DNA from 2 places in the Kitasatospora sp. NEAU-69 genome. Region 2 is predicted to be linked to the other one. Evidence: riboswitches for the same ligand, from Rfam matches in the RefSeq annotation. Region 2 holds a riboswitch; the other holds the start of a gene.
The links. A riboswitch is a leader RNA that binds a small molecule or an ion and turns the genes downstream of it on or off. The one in region 2 is predicted to bind glycine.

Region 1: it holds a riboswitch for glycine, as region 2 does, so the genes downstream of both, gcvT (glycine cleavage system aminomethyltransferase GcvT) here and gcvP (aminomethyl-transferring glycine dehydrogenase) in region 2, are expected to answer to the same signal.

What each region holds. Positions count from the first base shown of each region.
Region 1 covers NZ_JBWXUE010000004.1:290,682-299,805, forward strand. The annotation lists gene AC060L_RS07200 (serine hydroxymethyltransferase) at 1-959, opposite strand, end outside; gene gcvH (glycine cleavage system protein GcvH) at 1,091-1,471, opposite strand; gene gcvT (glycine cleavage system aminomethyltransferase GcvT) at 1,573-2,691, opposite strand; glycine riboswitch at 2,846-2,947, opposite strand; gene AC060L_RS07215 (enhanced serine sensitivity protein SseB) at 3,079-3,867, shown strand; gene AC060L_RS07220 (enhanced serine sensitivity protein SseB C-terminal domain-containing protein) at 4,097-5,044, shown strand; gene AC060L_RS07225 (ABC transporter permease) at 5,467-6,459, shown strand; gene AC060L_RS07230 (ABC transporter substrate-binding protein) at 6,570-8,339, shown strand; gene AC060L_RS07235 (ABC transporter permease) at 8,459-9,124, shown strand, end outside.
Region 2 covers NZ_JBWXUE010000023.1:11,788-20,911, forward strand. The annotation lists gene AC060L_RS25120 (DNA polymerase IV) at 1-297, shown strand, start outside; gene AC060L_RS25125 (MFS transporter) at 469-1,971, opposite strand; gene AC060L_RS25130 (PRC and DUF2382 domain-containing protein) at 2,177-3,304, opposite strand; glycine riboswitch at 3,476-3,579, shown strand; glycine riboswitch at 3,581-3,708, shown strand; gene gcvP (aminomethyl-transferring glycine dehydrogenase) at 3,818-6,718, shown strand; gene AC060L_RS25140 (DUF5999 family protein) at 6,805-6,993, opposite strand; gene AC060L_RS25145 (hypothetical protein) at 7,411-8,037, opposite strand; gene AC060L_RS25150 (glutamate-cysteine ligase family protein) at 8,407-9,124, shown strand, end outside.

The DNA.
Region 1 (9,124 bases), on a different contig from region 2:
TGCACGTCGGTGCCGCCGGACAGCACCGAGACGCCGGCCGCGGTCGCGTCGTCCTGCAGCAGGCGGGCTGCCAGGATCTTGGCGCCCTCCAGCGTGCGCTCCTGGCGCTCCTTGAACTCCGGCGAGGCGGCGACCTTGAAGGAGACGGCCTTGGCGGCGATCACGTGCTCCAGCGGACCACCCTGCTGGCCGGGGAAGACCGCGGAGTTGATCTTCTTGGCCCACTCGGCCTTGGAGAGGATGACGCCGCCGCGCGGGCCGCCCAGGGTCTTGTGCGTGGTGGTGGTGACCACGTCCGCGTACGGGACCGGGGACGGGTGCAGGCCCGCGGCCACCAGGCCGGCGAAGTGGGCCATGTCGACCATCAGCAGCGCGCCGACCTCGTCGGCGATCCGGCGGAACTCGGCGAAGTCGAGCTGGCGCGGGTAGGCGGACCAGCCGGCGATGATCAGCTTGGGCTGGTGCTCCTTGGCGAGGCGCTCGACCTCCTCCATGTCGACCAGGCTGGTCTGCTCGTCCACGTGGTACGCGACCACGTTGTAGAGCTTGCCGGAGAAGTTGATCTTCATGCCGTGGGTCAGGTGGCCGCCGTGGGCCAGGTTCAGACCCAGGATCGTGTCGCCCGGCTTGATCAGAGCGAACATCGCGGCGGCGTTCGCCTGCGCACCGGAGTGCGGCTGGACGTTCGCGTGCTCGGCGCCGAACAGCTCCTTGATCCGGTCGATCGCGATCTGCTCGACCACGTCGACGTGCTCGCACCCGCCGTAGTAGCGCTTGCCGGGGTAGCCCTCGGCGTACTTGTTGGTCAGCACCGAACCCTGGGCCTCCATGACCGCCACCGGGGCGAAGTTCTCGGAGGCGATCATTTCGAGGGTGGACTGCTGACGGTGCAGCTCGGCGTCGACCGCGGCGGCGATCTCGGGGTCGAGAGCGTGCAGGGACTGGTTGAGGACAGTCATGGTGGCGTCTTCCCAATCAGGGCAGTCGCGCGAAGCGCGCCGGTGGAGGGTGGTGGCGGGCGACGGGCGGGCAGGGCGGGTGGGACCGGCGGGGGCGGCCGCCGCGCTGGGGCCGCCCCGTCGAGCAGTGGTCAGCCGGCGGTGAAAGCGGTGTACTCGTCGGCGCTGAGCAGGTCCGCGGGGGCGTCGGAGATGCGCAGCTTGAACAGCCAGCCACCCTCGAAAGCGGCCGAGTTGACCAGCGCCGGGTCGGCGACGACCTCGTCGTTGATCTCGACGACCTCGCCGGTGGCGGGGGAGTACAGGTCGCTGACCGACTTGGTGGACTCCAGCTCGCCGCAGGTCTCGCCGGCGGTGACGGTGTCGCCGACGGCGGGCAGGTCCACGTAGACGATGTCGCCGAGGGCGGTGGCGGCGTGCTCGGTGATGCCGACTATCGAGACGCCGTCAGCGTCGGCGGTGGTCAGCCACTCGTGCTCCTTGCTGTACTGCAGGTGCTGCGGGTTGCTCATGGTGTTCATTCTCCAGGATGGGAAGCGGGAAGGGCGAAGCGGTCCGCGGTGCGGACTGCTTCGTGGGACGAGAGGGAGAGGGGTGGCTCGGCGGCCGGGCTTCAGCGGGCGCGCTTGTAGAACGGCAGCGCGACGACCGCGACCGGCTCGTGCTTGCCGCGCACGTCCACCGCGACCTCGCCGCCGGCAGCGGCGAAGGCCGCGTCCACGTAGGCGATCGCGATCGGCTTGCCGAGCGTGGGGGAGGGCGCGCCGGAGGTGATCCGGCCGATCACGGCGCCGTCGGCGGCGACCACCGCGTACTCGGCGCGCGGCACCCGGCGGCCCTCGGAGACCAGGCCGACCAGCACCCGCGGCGGGTTGGACTCGGCCTTGGCGGCCGCCTCCTCCAGCGCCTTGCGGCCGACGAAGTCGCCGCCGTTGGTGGTCTTGTCGAAGCGCACCACGCGGCCCAGGCCCGCGTCGAACGGGGTCAGCGAGGTGTCCAGCTCGTGCCCGTACAGCGGCATGCCGGCCTCCAGGCGCAGCGTGTCGCGGCAGGACAGGCCGCACGGGATCAGGCCGGCGGCGGAGCCGGCCTCGGTCAGCGCCTGCCACAGGTGCTCGGCGTCGCCGGGGGCGCAGAAGATCTCGAAGCCGTCCTCGCCGGTGTAACCGGTGCGGGCCAGCCAGACGTCCTTGCCGGCCACCGTGGTGGGCAGCAGTGCGTAGTACTTCAGGCCGGGCAGGTCGGCCTCGGTGAGCGAGGCGAGGATGCCGTTCGCCTCCGGGCCCTGGACGGCGAGCAGCGCGTAGGCGTCGCGGTCGTCGCGCACCGTCGCGTCGAAGCCGGCCGCGCGCTCGGTCAGCGCGTCCAGCACCACCTGGGCGTTGGAGGCGTTCGCGACGACCATGTACTCCTGCTCGCCGGTCCGGTAGACGATCAGGTCGTCCAGGATGCCGCCGTCCTCGCGGCAGATCATCGTGTACCGGGCGCGCAGCACGCCGAGGGCCGAGATGAAGCCGACCAGCGCGTGGTCGAGCAGCTCGCCGGCCTGCGGTCCCGAGACGGTGATCTCGCCCATGTGCGAGAGGTCGAAGAGGCCGGCCTTGGTACGGACGGCGAGGTGCTCCTCGCGCTCGCTGCCGTAGCGCAGCGGCATGTCCCAGCCGGCGAAGTCGGTCATGGTCGCGCCGAGGGAACGGTGCAGGGCGTCGAGCGCGGTCAGGCGGGGGGACATGGTGGGACTCCCGTGGCTGGTTGCGGACATGCGGGGGTGGAGTCTCCCCGTCTGTCGTCGCAACCTGAGAGCTTCACCGCACACCACCAAGGATGACGCGGCTTGCACCGTGGGTGGGCGCACGGCACGGCCGTGTTCCACTTTCCAGATTCGCCTCGCCCGTGCGGTAAGGGTGCCTGAGAGATTCCGGGGAGGACTTGCTCCTTCGGCGCCGGTCCGTGCCGTGGGCACCTCCGGACTCTCCCGCGCGGGTTCGAGCGGCCAGTATGAAGTTGGTCGGTCCGGTGGTCCGGTACAGCCGTTCGGTTGTCGGACACGGGGACAACGGGCACATCATGGCATGCCGGTGCGCCCGAGCGGGAGGGGAGGGCTCGGTACGCTTGCACTATGAGAACAGAGGGGTGGGCCGAGCCCGGGCAGGCACCGGCCGGCGGCGGCTGGCCGGCCAACGAGCTGGAGCAGGTGCTCACCGCCGCGCTCGGCGAGCCGGCGGCGACCGCCCGGGTGATCGAGGTGCTCGCGCGCAGCCAGGTGTGGATCCCGTTGCCGTCCGGCGCCGATCCGCAGGGCCACGCGCTGGACCTGCCGACCATCGAGCTGGCGGGCGGGCCGTACGTCCCGGTCTTCTCCTCCGAGGAGCAGTTCCTGCGGCACGCCCCCGGTCTGTCCTGCGCGGTCGCGCCGGCCTGGGAGTTCGCCCGCGGCCTGCCGCTGGGCATCGGCATCGCGGTCAACCCGGAGGCGCCGGTGGGGATCCCGGTGCCGCCGCAGGGCGTCGCCGAGCTGCGCCGGGGGCCGCAGGGGGATCGCTGGGGCGCTGAGCCGGGCGCGCAGCCGCCGCAGGGCGCCCGGGTCGCGCTGCGCGAGCCGGAGCCGGCCGAGGAGCCGGTGGCCTTCCTGACGGCGGTCCGCGCCGAGCTGGCCGCGCTGCCCGGGGTGCTGACGGCCCGGCGGGCGCTGGCCTCGGTGGAGGGCGAGCCGACGGTGCTGTTCGTGGGCGTCCAGCTCGATCCGGCCGCGCCCGCCGACCCGGCCGAGGCTAATGCCGCGCTCGGCCGCGCGCTCGGCCTGGCGCCGCTGCCCGGCGGTGTGCACATCGTGCTGCTCGACTTGGCGGCCGACCCGGTGGTGGACTGGATGCTGCACCAGGTCCGGCCGTTCTACGAGCGGTTCTGAGCCGTCCTGCGACACCAGGCCCGACCGGCATGACGCATGTCGGCCGGGCCCCGTATCGTGCTGCCCACAGCGCGGCCGCCAACCGGCCCCGCTGCCGGACCGGAGCACCGGCCGGACGCGGGACGGGTCGGGCCAGGACGGGCCGGGCCAGCAGGTCGGGCCAGGACAGGCCGGCCGGGCCGGGGGTGGGTCGGCTCGGGCCGGACCAGGACAGGGAAGAGGGCGCACCGTGACGACGGGAGCGGCAGGTGGCGGGCCGGGCCCCTGGGGTCAGGCCCCCGGCGCGGACCCGGGCGCCCTGGAGCGCGCGCTGCGCGAGGTCGCACCGGAGCGCTGGGACGCGTACGAGCGGCTGCTGCACGCCCTCGCCGAGGGCCGGGTCTGGATGCTGCTCTGGCAGGGCAGCGCGGGCAGTCCGGACGCACAGTACGGGAACATGGACCTCGCCGGCCACGGCTACGCGCCGGCCGCCACCTCGCCCGGCCAACTCGCCGCCAGCGGCTGGACCCGCGGCCACGAGGTGATCTCCGGACGGGAGATCGCCGCCGCGCTGTACCGCACCCGCTGGGGCCTGTGGCTCGATCCGCACGCGCCGGGCGGCGGCGTCGGCATCCCGTGGGCCGATCTGCGCCGGGTCGCGGCGGGTCTGGACCGGCTGCCGGCCGGGCCGCTGAAGCTCTCCGAGCCGCAGGTGCCGGCCGAGCAGTTCTACGCGCTGCTGGAGCGCCAGGCGCCGTCGGTCCGTCCGGTCCGCGCGCTGCGCCGGGCCTGGGTGCAACCGGTCGTCGGCGAAGCGTACTTGGCGATCGGGCTGGAGCTGTACGACACCTCGCCGCCGGCCGTCGAGGCGGTCCGGGCGCTGATGCAGCGGGCGATCGCGCAGGCGCCGCCCGGCCTCGCGGTCTCGACCGTGGCGATGAGCGACGAGTACGACCCGGTGGCGCTCTGGATGCACGCCCACGCCCGGCCGTTCTACCACCGCGAGGCCACCGCGTCGCCGTACCCCGCCGCGCCGGTCGTGCAGGCTGTGCCGGCTGTGCCGTATCCGCCGGGGGTGGCGCCGGGGCAGGCGCCGCACCAGGGTTCGTACGGCTATCCGGCCCCGGGTTCGCAGCCGCCGCCGGGCACCGGCCACGGGTGGCCGCAGCAGCCCTGGCCGCCCCGCCCCGCGCGCTGAGACGCCCCGCGCGTCGCGCGCTGAAACGACCCCGCATCCGGCTGGTACAGACCGGCGTGCGCGGGCCTTCCGTTCACTCTCCGTCAACTGATCGGGCAGCACCTCTTCCCTTTCGGGCATGACTGACGATCCGTCAGTCATGCTTCGGCATGCCCGCTGACCAGGCCGCATGTGTCCGGCGGGTGGCCGATATGCGACCCCGGGGTTTAGTGATCTTGAATCCCAATAGATCACAGTTGGGCATCCTTCGAGGGGGAGGGCTGGCGCAAGCCTGTTCGCAGCATGGAGAGTTCTGCGCACCGCACCAGCCGAGCAGCCAGGGGTGCATAGACCGCGGGTCCTGACCTGGACCTGACATGGTCGCGCCTGCCCCCTGACTGCCCATGGGCCGACAACCGTCGGCGAGGGGACCCGAACTGCCCATGACCACACCCACCGACACCACCGCCCCCGCACCGGGCGATCCCGCGGCCGAACCGGCCCAGGAAGCCAAGCGGATCGAGGGCCGCTCGCCCGGCAAGATCGCGTGGGCCCGCCTGAAGCAGGACAAGGTCGCGCTCACCGGCGGCGTCGTGGTGATCCTGCTGATCCTCGCCGCGATCTTCGCGCCGGTGCTGAGCTCGCTCCTCGGCCACCCGCCGGACCAGCCGCACCCGGACCAGATCGACCCCAACCTCGGGCTCCCCAAGGGCTCGTTCGGCGGCATCAACGGCCAGTTCCTGCTGGGCGTCGACCCGACCTTCGGCCGGGACGTCTTCAGCCGGATCCTCTACGGAGCGCAGATCTCGCTGCTGGTGGCCTTCCTGTCCGCCGCGGTCTCGGTGATCATCGGAGTCCTGCTCGGCATCGCCGCGGGCTACTTCGGCGGCTGGGTGGACGCCGTGATCAGCCGCGTGATGGACGTCCTGCTCGCCTTCCCCCAGCTGCTGTTCAGCATCGCGCTGGTCTCGGTGATGCCGGACTCGCTGCTCGGCCTCTCCGGCAGCGGCGTGCGGATGCTGATCCTGATCCTGGTCATCGGCTTCTTCGGCTGGCCGTACATCGGCCGCATCGTGCGAGGCCAGGCCCTCTCGCTGCGCGAGCGCGAGTTCGTGGACGCGGCCCGCAGCCTGGGCGCCGGCGGTGTGCACATTCTGCTGCGCGAGCTGCTGCCGAACCTGGTGGCGCCGATCCTCGTCTACACGACGCTGATCATCCCCACCAACATCCTGAGTGAGGCCGCGCTCAGCTTCCTCGGCGCCGGCGTGAAGCCGCCGACCCCGTCCTGGGGACAGATGCTCTCGGACGCCACGAAGATCTACCAGGTCGACCCGACCTACATGGTGGTCCCCGGCATGGCGATCTTCATCACCGTGCTCTCGTTCAACCTCTTCGGTGACGGTCTGCGCGACGCGCTCGACCCCAAGGGCAACTGACCCTTCCCGTACCGCGGTTCACCACTGGCCCAAGGCCCGGCTCCCCTCTGGGGACTCCCTGCCCGCGGCGGCCCACGCCGGCGCGCACTTCATCAGGAGGATCCACACCCATGACGCGCAACAGGACGCTCGCTGCCGCCGCCCTGGTGGCCACGCTGGCCCTCACCACCGCTGCCTGCGGCGGCTCCAAGGGCGGCGGTGGCGGCCCCAGCGCCAGCGGCTCGTCGGCGAGCGGCTTCAACGCCGCCGCCACCAGCGTGGTGAACGCCTCGGACAAGAAGGGCGGCACCATCAACATGTGGACGAGCACGGATGCCGACTCCTGGGATCCGGGCCGCGCCTACTACGCCTCGGTCTGGAACTTCGAGCGCTACTACGCCCGCACGCTGCTGGCCTACGACTCCAAGCCCGGTGCGGCCGGCCTGAAGCTGGTGCCGGACCTGGCCACCGAGCAGCCGACCGTCTCCGCGGACGGCAAGACCTACACCTTCAAGCTGAAGAGCGGTCTGAAGTTCGAGGACGGCACCCCGATCACGTCCAAGGACATCAAGTACGGCATCGAGCGCCCGTTCGCGCAGGACGTGATCAGCGGCGGCCCGACCTACCTGATCAACGACCTGGACGAGGGCCAGAACTACAAGGGCCCCTACACCGACACCGACCCCAACAAGCTGGGTCTGAAGTCGGTGCAGACGCCGGACGACAACACCATCATCTTCAGCCTGGCCAAGCCCGACTCGAACTTCCCGTACCTGCTCGCGATGGGCAGCGCCTCGCCCGTCCCGGCCAAGTCGGACACCGGCGCCAACTACGGCAGCCACCCGATCTCCTCGGGCCCGTACAAGTTCAAGTCGATCGACCCGGGCAAGTCGGTCTCGCTGGTCCGCAACGACCAGTGGGACCAGTCCACCGACACGATCCGCAAGGCACTCCCGGACGCGGTCAACCTGACCATCACGACCAACGCGGACGACATGGACTCCCGGCTGCTGGCCGGCACCGCCGACATCGACTTCAGCCAGACCGGCCTCTCCCAGGCCGCCCAGGTCAAGGTGCTCACCGACCCGTCGCAAAAGGCCAACACGGACGACCCGTACAGCGGCTTCATCCGCTACATCTCGCTGGTCCCCAAGGTCGCGCCGTTCGACAACATCCACTGCCGTAACGCGGTGATCTACGCGGCCGACACGACCGCGCTGCAGACCGCGCGCGGCGGCCCGGTGTCCGGTTCGACCTACGGCAACATGCTGCCGCCGAACATCCTCGGCTCGGACAACTACGACCCGTACGGCCTGACCCAGGGCAAGCCGAACATCGAGAAGGCGAAGTCGGAGCTGGCCGCCTGCGGCAAGCCGAGCGGCTTCACCACCACGATCGCCGTCCGCGGTAACAAGGACAAGGAGGTCAACACCGCCGTCGCGCTGCAGACCTCGCTCAAGGCGATCGGCGTCACCGCGAACATCGACCAGTACGACGGCAAGCTGATCTCCTCGGTGATCGGCGCGCCGGACGTCGTGCACAGCAAGGGCTACGGCCTGATCGTGATGGGCTGGGGCGCCGACTACCCGAACGGCTCCGGCTTCCTGCAGCCGCTGGTGGACGGCCGCTTCATCACCAGCAACGGCAACAACAACTACTCCGAGCTCAACGACCCGCAGATCAACTCGATGTTCGACCAGGCGAGCGCGGAGACCGACCCGGAGAAGGCCGCCCAGATCTACCAGCAGATCAACCACAAGGTCATCGACGGCGGCTACTACCTGCCGGTCGTCGCGGACAAGGCGCTGAACTACCGCAACCCGCGGCTGACCAACGTCTATGTCTCGCAGGCCTTCGGCGAGGTGGACTTCCAGGCCCTCGGCACCTCCGACGGCAAGTAACCCGCCAGTCCACCTCCGTAGTTCGCACAGCTAGACCGAAGGGCAGGTGAAGGCTCCGCCGTGGTCGGCCGGGGATCCCTACAGGGGAACCCGGCCGGCCCGGGGCGGTGCCGGCCGCAGTGCTGGTGTATTTCATCCGACGGCTCGTCAACGTGGTCGTCATGCTGCTGGTGGTCTCCGCGGTGACCTTCGGCATCTTCTTCATGGTGCCGAAACTCACGGGTAGCGACCCCGCACTGCTGTACGTCGGCAAGATCGCCGACAAGGTGGCGCTGGAAGGCATCCGGCACAAGATGGGCCTGGACAAGCCGATCATCGAGCAGTACGGCCTGTTCCTGAAGGGCCTGGTGGTCGGCCGCGACTACAACGCCGGGACCGACATCACCCACTGCGCCGCGCCGTGCTTCGGGTACTCGTTCAAGACCGAACAGGCCGTCTGGCCGCTGCTGCTGAACCGGCTCGGGGTCACCGCCTCGCTCGCCGCCGGCGCCTCGGTGCTCTGGCTCGGCTTCGGCACCGCGACCGGCGTGGTCTCGGCGCTGCGCCGCCGGACCCTGATGGACCGCTTCTCGATGACGGTCGCCCTGGCCGGTGTCTCGCTGCCGATCTACTTCACCGGCATGCTGGCCAGCGCGATCTTCGTCTACCAGCTCGGCTGGTTCCCGCACGACTACGTGGAGCTCACCCAGGACCCGATCGCCTGGGCGCAGAACCTGGCACTGCCGTGGATCACCCTCGCGTTCCTGTACGCGGCGACGTACGCCCGGCTCACCCGGGCCACGCTG
Region 2 (9,124 bases):
GACTCGGCGGAGGCGGTTGCGGAGTCGGCGGCGGCCGGGAGCGGCCCGCAGGCCGACGGCGTCGCGGAGCCGGTGGAGCCTGCTCCCCGGCAGCGGATCTGGCTCCCGGGGCACGACGTGCTGCACGAGCAGTTCGGCCCCGGCTGGGTGCAGGGCAGTGGGGTCGGCCGGGTGACCGTCCGGTTCGAGACGCCGTACAGCGAGCCGGGGCGGGTGCGCACCTTCCTGGTGGACGATCCGGAGCTGACCCCTGCGGACCCGCTCCCGCTGCTGCCGCCGGTCGATCCGGCCGACTGAGCCGACTGGGCCAGGACAGCACTGTGCCCCGCCCGGACTGCTGGAACTCAAGCGGCCCGGGCGGGGCACAGTGTCACGCGGTGGCCGGCGGTGGCCTGTGCGATGCCCTCGCGGGCCGCCGCCGGCATCGTCGGCGCCACCGATCCCTGGGCGGCGCCGGCAGGCGCCTCGTCAGGCGCCGGTCTTGGCGGGTTCCGGCTGGCTGCTCGGCTGGCCGGCGGCGACCGGCGCGGCCGGGGAGCCGGCGGCCTTGCGGATCGCGAACGGCACGGCGGCGGCGACCAGGCAGACCACGGCGGTGACCCAGTAGGCGTGCTTGTAGGCGTCCAGGGTCGGGATCTGCACCTTGACCAGCGCCGCGATCGGCGGCGGGAACTTGATGGTGTCCCCGGTCAGGATGGCGCCCATCACGGCGGTGCCGATCGCGCCACCGACGGTGCGCAGCACGGCGTTCATGCCGTTGGCGATGCCGCTCTGCTCGGCCGGCACGGCGCCGTTGATGTAGGCCGGCATCGCCGCGTAGGCCATGCCGACGCCGAGGCCGAAGAGCGCGGACGCGAAGTAGACGTCGCCCTCGGCGCTGTGGCGCAGCGCGAGGTAGGCCATCGCGGCAGCGCCGAACAGGCCGCCGAGGACCAGCGGCAGACGGGGGCCGCGGCGGCTGATCAGCATCGCGCCGAGCGGGGCGGCGACCATCGAGCCGATCGCGGAGGGCAGCAGCAGCACGCCGGCGTGCAGCACGGTGGCGGTGAAGCCGTAGTGCGCGAGCTTGGCGGGCGTCTGGGTGAAGTTGCTGATCACCAGGAAGGAGCCGTACATCCCGAAGCCGATGAGCAGGCCGGAGATGTTGGTGAAGGCGACGGCCGGGCGGGCCATCATCTTCATGTCCACGAGCGGGTGCTTGACCTTGACCTCGATGAAGCCCCAGATCAGCGCGACCACTGCGGCGACGGCGAACAGGCCCAGCGTCTTGTTGGAGGTCCAGCCCCACTCGTTGCCCTGGCTGACGGCGACGAGCAGTGCGCAGAGCCAGCCGGCCAGCGTGATCGCGCCGAGCGGGTCGGCGCCGCCGGTCTTGTCCACCACCGGGTCCTTGGGCACCCGCAGCAGCACCAGGCCGACCGCGATGAGGCCGAAGACCAGGCCCATCCAGAAGATCGACTTGTAGCTCCAGTGCTCCAGCAGCAGGCCGGTGGCGACCAGGCCGAGGCCGCTGCCGACGCCCATCGAGGCACTGATCGCGGCGACGCCGCCGGTGACCTTCTCGCGCGGCAGCTCGTCACGGACGATGCTGATCGCCAGCGGAAGCACGCCACCGCCGGCGCCCTGCAGCACGCGGGCGATGATCAGCATCGAGAACGAGTGGGTGGAGACCGCGAGGCCCGAACCCAGCACCAGGCCGGTCAGTGAGATCAGCAGCATCGGCTTGCGGCCGTGCAGGTCGCCGAAGCGGCCGAGCAGCGGGGTCAGCACGGCGGCCGAGAGCAGGTTGGCCGTCATCACCCAGGTGATGTTCGAGCCGGAAACCTTCAGCTCCAGGGCAAGCGAGGGCAGGATCGGAACGACGGCGGTCTGCACGATGCTGTAGGCCAGCATCGCGAGCACCAGCGCGGGCAGGACCCGGGCGCCGCTCTGCTTCACGGCCGTGGTGGTGGGCTGTGGCGCCTCACTCACGGTGGCTCCTTCAGGGATGGGCTTCAGCAGCCCTCGAGGCTGCTTCAAGCTAACGACAGTCAATGTAGTGAAGTAACCATGCCCTCAAGTGCTTCAATCTGTCAAATATCGACCGGTGAAGCTTTGTTGCGGCCGACAACGCCGATACGGCCCGGACCTGGTGGAAGACCAGGTCCGGGCCGTACCGGGGGAGTTGGGAGCGGGGTCAGGCCGTGGCGCTGTCCGGCTCCCGGGCGGCGGCCTGCGCCGGGGGGTGGGCCGGCGCGTTGGCCGGGGCGTGGTGCGTGGCGGCCTGGGTGTCGGCGTGCTGGGCGTCGGCATACCGGGCATCGCCGGCCTGCTGCTCCGGCGCGGTGCTGTCGTGGATCTCCACCTGCTCGCGGCGCAGTTCCTCGCGGATCACCTGCTCCTCGGTGTAGCGCTCCACCACCAGGCGCACCCGCTCCAGCGGCGCCAGGTACTTGCGCACCGCCGGGCGTTCCTCGTGCAGCGTCACCTCTTCGACGGCCTCGGCGATCTCCTGCGCCGAGAGCGCCGACCGCTCGGCCTCGCCGACCGGGACCCGCTCCACCCGGACCCGCTCCTTGACCACCTGGATCCGCTTCTCCACCGGTTCGGTCACCACGTACTTGCGCATCCTGGCGGTGCCGAGCACGTGCCACTCGTTGGTGATCTCAAGACGCTCCTCGCGCAGCGTCAGCTCGATCGGGCCGGGCGGCGGCATGGTCGCGCCCGGGCCGGCGACCGGTCGGCTCGCGGCGGCCTGGGCCGGGGTGGAGCCCGGCGCCGGGGGCTGGCCCGGGGCCGGCATCGGCGGCTGGGAGGGCGGGGTGGGGTCGACCGGCTTGTCCAGGCCGATGGTCGCGGTGCCGGGGCCGGTCGGCTGCGCCGTCGCCGGGCGGGCCGCCATGGCGCCGCCGGTCGCCGCCGCGGCCGGCATGCCGGTCTGCGTGCCGACGCCGAAGTCCAGATCGTCCGGGTGCCGGGCGGGCGCCGGGGGCGGCAGCGGGCGCTCGACGCCCGGTGAGTCCAGCCCGTAGTAGCGGTACAGCTGGAGCTCCTGGGCCGGCGAGAGGTGCTGGCCGACGCCGAAGTCCGGCGACTCCTTGATCAGCGACTTGTCGTAGGGCACGCGCAGTTCCTCGCCGGAGAACTCGCTCGTGGTGAGCGGCACGAAGGCGTCCCGCCCGAAGATTCCGGTCCGCACCGCGGCCCATTCCGGCTCACCGGTCGCATCGTCGAGGTAGACCTCGTCCACCGTGCCGATCTTGTCGCCGTTGCGGTCGACGGCCTTGTGCCCGATCAGGTCTCGGGGGTCGATATCGGTCTGCACGCTATTTCCTCCAGCTGGTTACTGCCTGTCGATTCACACGAAAAGCCACGAACCGGACGGTGGCGAGCCGAGCGCGGCCGTCCGTGCGCGCACTGGACCAAGTGGGGGAGTGGATTCGCTCACCTGAGCGGTCGTTCGGTGCGTTCTCGCTGGTACCCTGGGCGCGACCGCCGAGCCCGCTCGGGAGAGTCCCCGCCCCCGACCGAAGGGGAGCGAGGCGCCGAAGGAGCAAACCCTCCCCGGAATCTCTCAGGCATCCGTACCGTGCGGGATAGGTCACTCTGGAAAGCAGGGCAGGACCCCCGGCGAGGGAGCCGGTGGCCACCACCCTCACCGACGGTGCAAGCCGGCGGGGCGTCAGCCTCGCGCGGGCGAAGCTCTCAGGTCCCGATGACAGAGGGGGAGGGTCTGTCGGGCTCGCCCGCCGCAGGCCGATCCGCTGTCCACAGTGGCGAAGGCCCTCCCCCCGGCGTGCGTGCCCCCGCCGGTCCGTGACCAGGAGGCCCGACCACCATGACTGCCCAGCCGACCAACGGTCGTTCTCGCAGCGCAGCCACCCTCAGCGAGCTCGAGGCGGCCAGCCCGTTCGAGTCGCGCCACATCGGCCCCGACGCCGCCGCCCAGGAGAAGATGCTGGCGCAGGTCGGTTTCGGCTCGCTCGACGAGCTCTCCGCCGCCGCCGTCCCCGAGGCGATCCGCAGCATCACCGCCCTGGACCTGCCGGACGGCCGCAGCGAGGCCCAGGTGCTCGCCGAGCTGCGCGAGCTCGCCACGCACAACCAGGTGCTCACCTCGATGATCGGCCTGGGCTACTACGGCACCCACACGCCGCCGGTCATCCTGCGCAACGTCATGGAGAACCCCTCCTGGTACACGGCCTACACGCCGTACCAGCCGGAGATCTCGCAGGGCCGCCTGGAGGCGCTGCTCAACTTCCAGACCCTGGTCTCCGACCTGACCGGCCTGGAGACCTCGGGCTCCTCGCTGCTCGACGAGGGCACCGCCGCCGCCGAGGCGATGGCGCTGGCCCGCCGGGTGACCAAGGTCAAGGGCGGTGTCTTCCTGGTTGACGCCGACACGCTGCCGCAGACCCTCGCGGTGATCCGCACCCGGGCGCTGCCGACCGGCGTCGAGGTGGTCGTCGCCGACCTCGCCGAGGGCATCCCGGCCGAGATCGCCGAGCGCGGCGTCTTCGGCGTGCTGCTCCAGTACCCCGGTGCCTCCGGCGTGGTGCGCGACCTGACCGCCGTGATCGAGCAGGCGCACGGCCTGGGCGCGATCGTCGCGGTCGCCGCCGACCTGCTGGCGCTCACGCTGCTCAAGTCGCCGGGCTCGCTCGGCGCCGACATCGCGTGCGGCACCTCGCAGCGCTTCGGCGTCCCGATGGGCTTCGGCGGCCCGCACGCCGGCTACCTGTCGGTGCGCGCCGAGTACGCCCGCTCGCTGCCCGGCCGCCTGGTCGGCGTCTCGGTGGACGCCGACGGCCACCGCGCCTACCGCCTCGCGCTGCAGACCCGCGAGCAGCACATCCGCCGCGAGAAGGCGACCAGCAACATCTGCACCGCGCAGGTGCTGCTCGCCGTGATGGCCTCGATGTACGCCGTCTACCACGGCCCGGACGGGCTGGCCGACATCGCCCGCCGCACCCACCGCTACGCCGCCGCGCTGGCGGCCGGCCTGCGCGCCGGCGGCGTCGAGCTCGCCCACGAGGCGTTCTTCGACACCGTGACCGCCAAGGTCCCGGGCCGGGCCGCCGAGGTCGTCGCCGTGGCCCGCGAGGCCGGCGTCAACCTCTACCTGGCCGACGCGGACACCGTCTCGGTCTCCTGCGACGAGACCACCACCCGCGAGCACCTGGACGCCGTCTGGGCCGCGTTCGGCGTCGTCGGCGCCGAGGTCGAGGAGGCCGCCGACACGCTGCCGGCCGGCCTGCTCCGCGAGGACGAGTACCTCACCCACCCGGTCTTCCACAGCCACCGCTCGGAGACCTCGATGCTGCGCTACCTGCGCCGCCTCTCGGACCGGGACTACGCGCTGGACCGCGGGATGATCCCGCTCGGCTCCTGCACCATGAAGCTGAACGCCACCACCGAGATGGAGGCGGTCACCTGGCCGGAGTTCGGCCAGCTGCACCCGTTCGCGCCGATCGAGCAGGCCCAGGGCTACCTGACGCTGATCCGCCACCTGGAGCAGCAGCTGGTCGAGGTGACCGGCTACGACGCCGTCTCGATCCAGCCGAACGCCGGCTCCCAGGGTGAGTTCGCCGGTCTGCTCGCGGTCCGCGCCTACCACCACGCGAACGGCGACACCCAGCGCGACGTCTGCCTGATCCCCGCCTCGGCGCACGGCACCAACGCCGCCTCCGCGGTGATGGCCGGCATGCGCGTGGTCGTCGTCAAGACGCTGACCGACGGCGACGTGGACGTCGAGGACCTGAAGGCGAAGATCGAGCAGCACCGCGAGCAGCTCTCGGTGCTGATGGTCACCTACCCGTCCACCCACGGCGTCTTCGAGACCCAGATCACCGAGATCTGCGGCCTGGTGCACGAGGCCGGCGGCCAGGTGTACGTGGACGGCGCGAACCTGAACGCGCTGGTCGGCCTCGCCAAGCCGGGCAAGTTCGGCGCGGACGTCTCGCACCTGAACCTGCACAAGACCTTCTGCATCCCGCACGGCGGCGGCGGCCCGGGCGTCGGCCCGGTCGCGGTCCGCGCGCACCTCGCGCCGTACCTGCCGAACCACCCGCTGCAGGGCGAGGCCGGCCCGGCCACCGGTGTCGGCCCGATCTCGGCCGCGCCGTGGGGCTCGGCGGCGATCCTGCCGATCTCCTGGGCGTACGTGCGCCTGATGGGCGGCGAGGGCCTCAAGCGGGCGACCCAGGTCGCCGTGCTGAACGCCAACTACATCGCCAAGCGGCTGGCCCCGCACTTCCCGGTGCTCTACACGGGCCCCGGCGGTCTGGTCGCGCACGAGTGCATCATCGACATCCGCCCGCTGACCAAGGAGACGGGGGTGACCGTGGACGACATCGCCAAGCGCCTGATCGACTACGGCTTCCACGCCCCGACCATGTCCTTCCCGGTGGCCGGCACGCTGATGATCGAGCCGACCGAGTCCGAGGACCTGCACGAGATCGACCGCTTCTGCGAGGCGATGATCGAGATCCGCGCGGAGATCGAGAAGGTCGGCTCCGGCGAGTGGTCGGCGGAGGACAACCCGCTGCACCACGCCCCGCACACCGCCGCCACGCTGGCCGGCGACTGGACGCGCGGCTACTCGCGGCACGAGGCGGTCTTCCCGGCGGGCGTGAACCCGGCGGACAAGTACTGGCCGCCGGTGAGCCGGATCGACGGCGCCTACGGCGACCGCCACCTGGTCTGCTCCTGCCCGCCGCTGGACGAGTACGGCGTCTGACGCCCGGTGAGCCGGTGACCGGCTAGCACGTCATGAAGCCTCGGTGGTCCGCTGACCACCGAGGCTTCGTGACGTTCCGGGTTCGTTCAGACCGCGAGCAACGAGCGGCGCGGGGCGATCACCCGGCCGTCCGGGAGCAGCTCGCCGGTGTCCTCGAAGAGCAGGACGCCGTTGCAGAGCAGGCTCCAGCCCTGCTCGGGGTGACGGGCGACCGGGACCGCCGCCTCCCGGTCGGCGGACTCGGCCGACGGACACTCAGGTCGGTGCTGGCACATCGTCGTACCTCGCTTCACTCACGATCCACGCCCCCCGCAGCGGCATCGGCCCGTGCCCGGCTCGGGCAACCGGCTCTGGAAACACCGTTGAAGTTGGTCGGATCCTGTCCCGCCGGTCCAGGTGTGAACCGGCGCTTCTGTGGGTAGGACAGGGGGTCCTTCCACGCTTCCTCCAGTGTCTGCCTCCCGGGCCCGTCCCGCAGCTGTTTTGGTGAGTTGTGCCACAACTCCGGGGCAGAGATCACCCATTCAGATGGCTGGGCCGCCGCGCGGGCACACCGACGGGCCACCCGGTCATGGCACGACCGGGTGGGTGCGGAGTAGTCCGGACGGGTGATTGGCGCACGACTGGTTCGCGCACGGGTGACGTGCTCTGCGAGTGACGTGGGTCGCGGGTGCCGCGCACCCGGCCGGTGACTAGAACGCCGGGACCGCCGCCAGCGTGGAGGCCGCCGCCGCCGTTGCCGCCGCCGCGGCCACCGCGGCCGAGCCGGCGGCTCGGCGGGTGAGCAGGGCGAGCAGTTGGCCGGCCGGGTAGGCGTGGTGGGCGGTGATGCCCAGCGGGGCCGGGGCGAGCGGGATCAGCAGGTCGTCCGCCGGATCGCCCTCGGTGCCGTGCAGCCACAGCGCCGTCGCGTAGTGGCCCGGCATCGACAGCAGCCGCGCCTGATGGGCCGTCGGCAGCGGTTGGGCGAGCTGCCAGGCCTGGGCGAGCGTCTGCACGGTGGAGTCCAGGTACGGCCCGGTCGCGAAGTGCGCGAAGGAGTGGCCCTCCGAGGAGCGCACCACCTCGGCGGCCGCCAGTACCTGGCCGCCGCTCTTGATCAGGAAGCGCCAGCCCGTCCTGGGTGCCGCGGCCAGTTGGCGCACCGTCGTCGTCCCGGGTGGCAGCTGGTGCACGGCCAGGGGATGGGACGGCAGTAGCGGGCCGGTGGGACTGCGCAGCGTGGCGGCCCCGGACTGCCGCAGCGCGGACTCCGAGGTCAGTGCGGCCAGTACGGCGCGCAGCGCGCTGGGCGGCGGCTGGGGCGTTTGCAAGGTCATGGCGGGTCGCCTCTCCGTGCGAGATCGGCGTGCGAAGGCGGCATACCGGCGTGGCGCGAAGGGCCGGGTCCGGTTGGGCGTGATCGCGTGGCTGGGCGCGCGCGAGTGGACTCCGCGACAAGCGGGCAGCCGCCCTGGCGGGCAGCAGGCAGCACGGAGCCTCTCGAACAAGTGCGCAGGGTGACATGTCTATCACCTTCCGTCGTTCTCGGCAAGTCGTAATTTGGGTGAGAAACCGTCAGTTCCCTTGTACTGCAAGGTATTAGCCGTTGCGCGGTGATGGCTGCAGCGGGCCGCGGATGCCTGGGTATCGATCTTGGGGATGGGCATGATGCTTGGCACGGCGGCACCGGCCTGAGGGGGGCATCCATGGGCGAGAAGGTCATCGCGACCCGGGCGGACCTGGCGGACCGACAGCAGTACCGGCTCAAGCTGCAGGCCTGTCAGGAGGCACTCGACCGGATGCTGCGGGAGAACCGCTTCGACCGCCCGAGGGCCGTCCTGGGTCTGGAGATAGAGCTCAACCTGGCGGACGAGCAGGGGCAGCCGCTGATGCGCAACGAGCAGGTGCTCGCGGCGATCGGCTCCGCCGACTTCCAGACCGAGCTCGGGCAGTTCAACATCGAGGTCAACATCGCGCCGCACCGGCTCAGCGGGCACGTCTTCGAGGAGCTGCGCGAGGAGATCGACACCGGATTGCGCTACGCCGACCGGCGGGCCGCCGAGGCGGGTGCCCGGATCATCATGGTCGGGGTGCTGCCGACGCTCGGGCTGGAGCACACCGGGCTGGACTCGATGTCCCACAACAACCGGTACAGCCTGCTCAGCGACCAGATCATGGCCGCCCGCGGCGAGGACATCGCGCTGGACATCGAGGGTGTCGAGCACCTGGTGCTGGAGTCGGTGACGATGGTGGCCGAGGCCGCCGCGACCTCGCTCCAACTGCACCTGCAGGTCACCCCCGACCGGTTCGCACCGGTCTGGAACGCCGCCCAGGCGATCTCCGCCGTCCAGGTGGCGCTCGGCGCCAACTCGCCGTTCCTGTTCGGCCGCGAGCTGTGGCGGGAGACCCGCCCGGTGCTCTTCC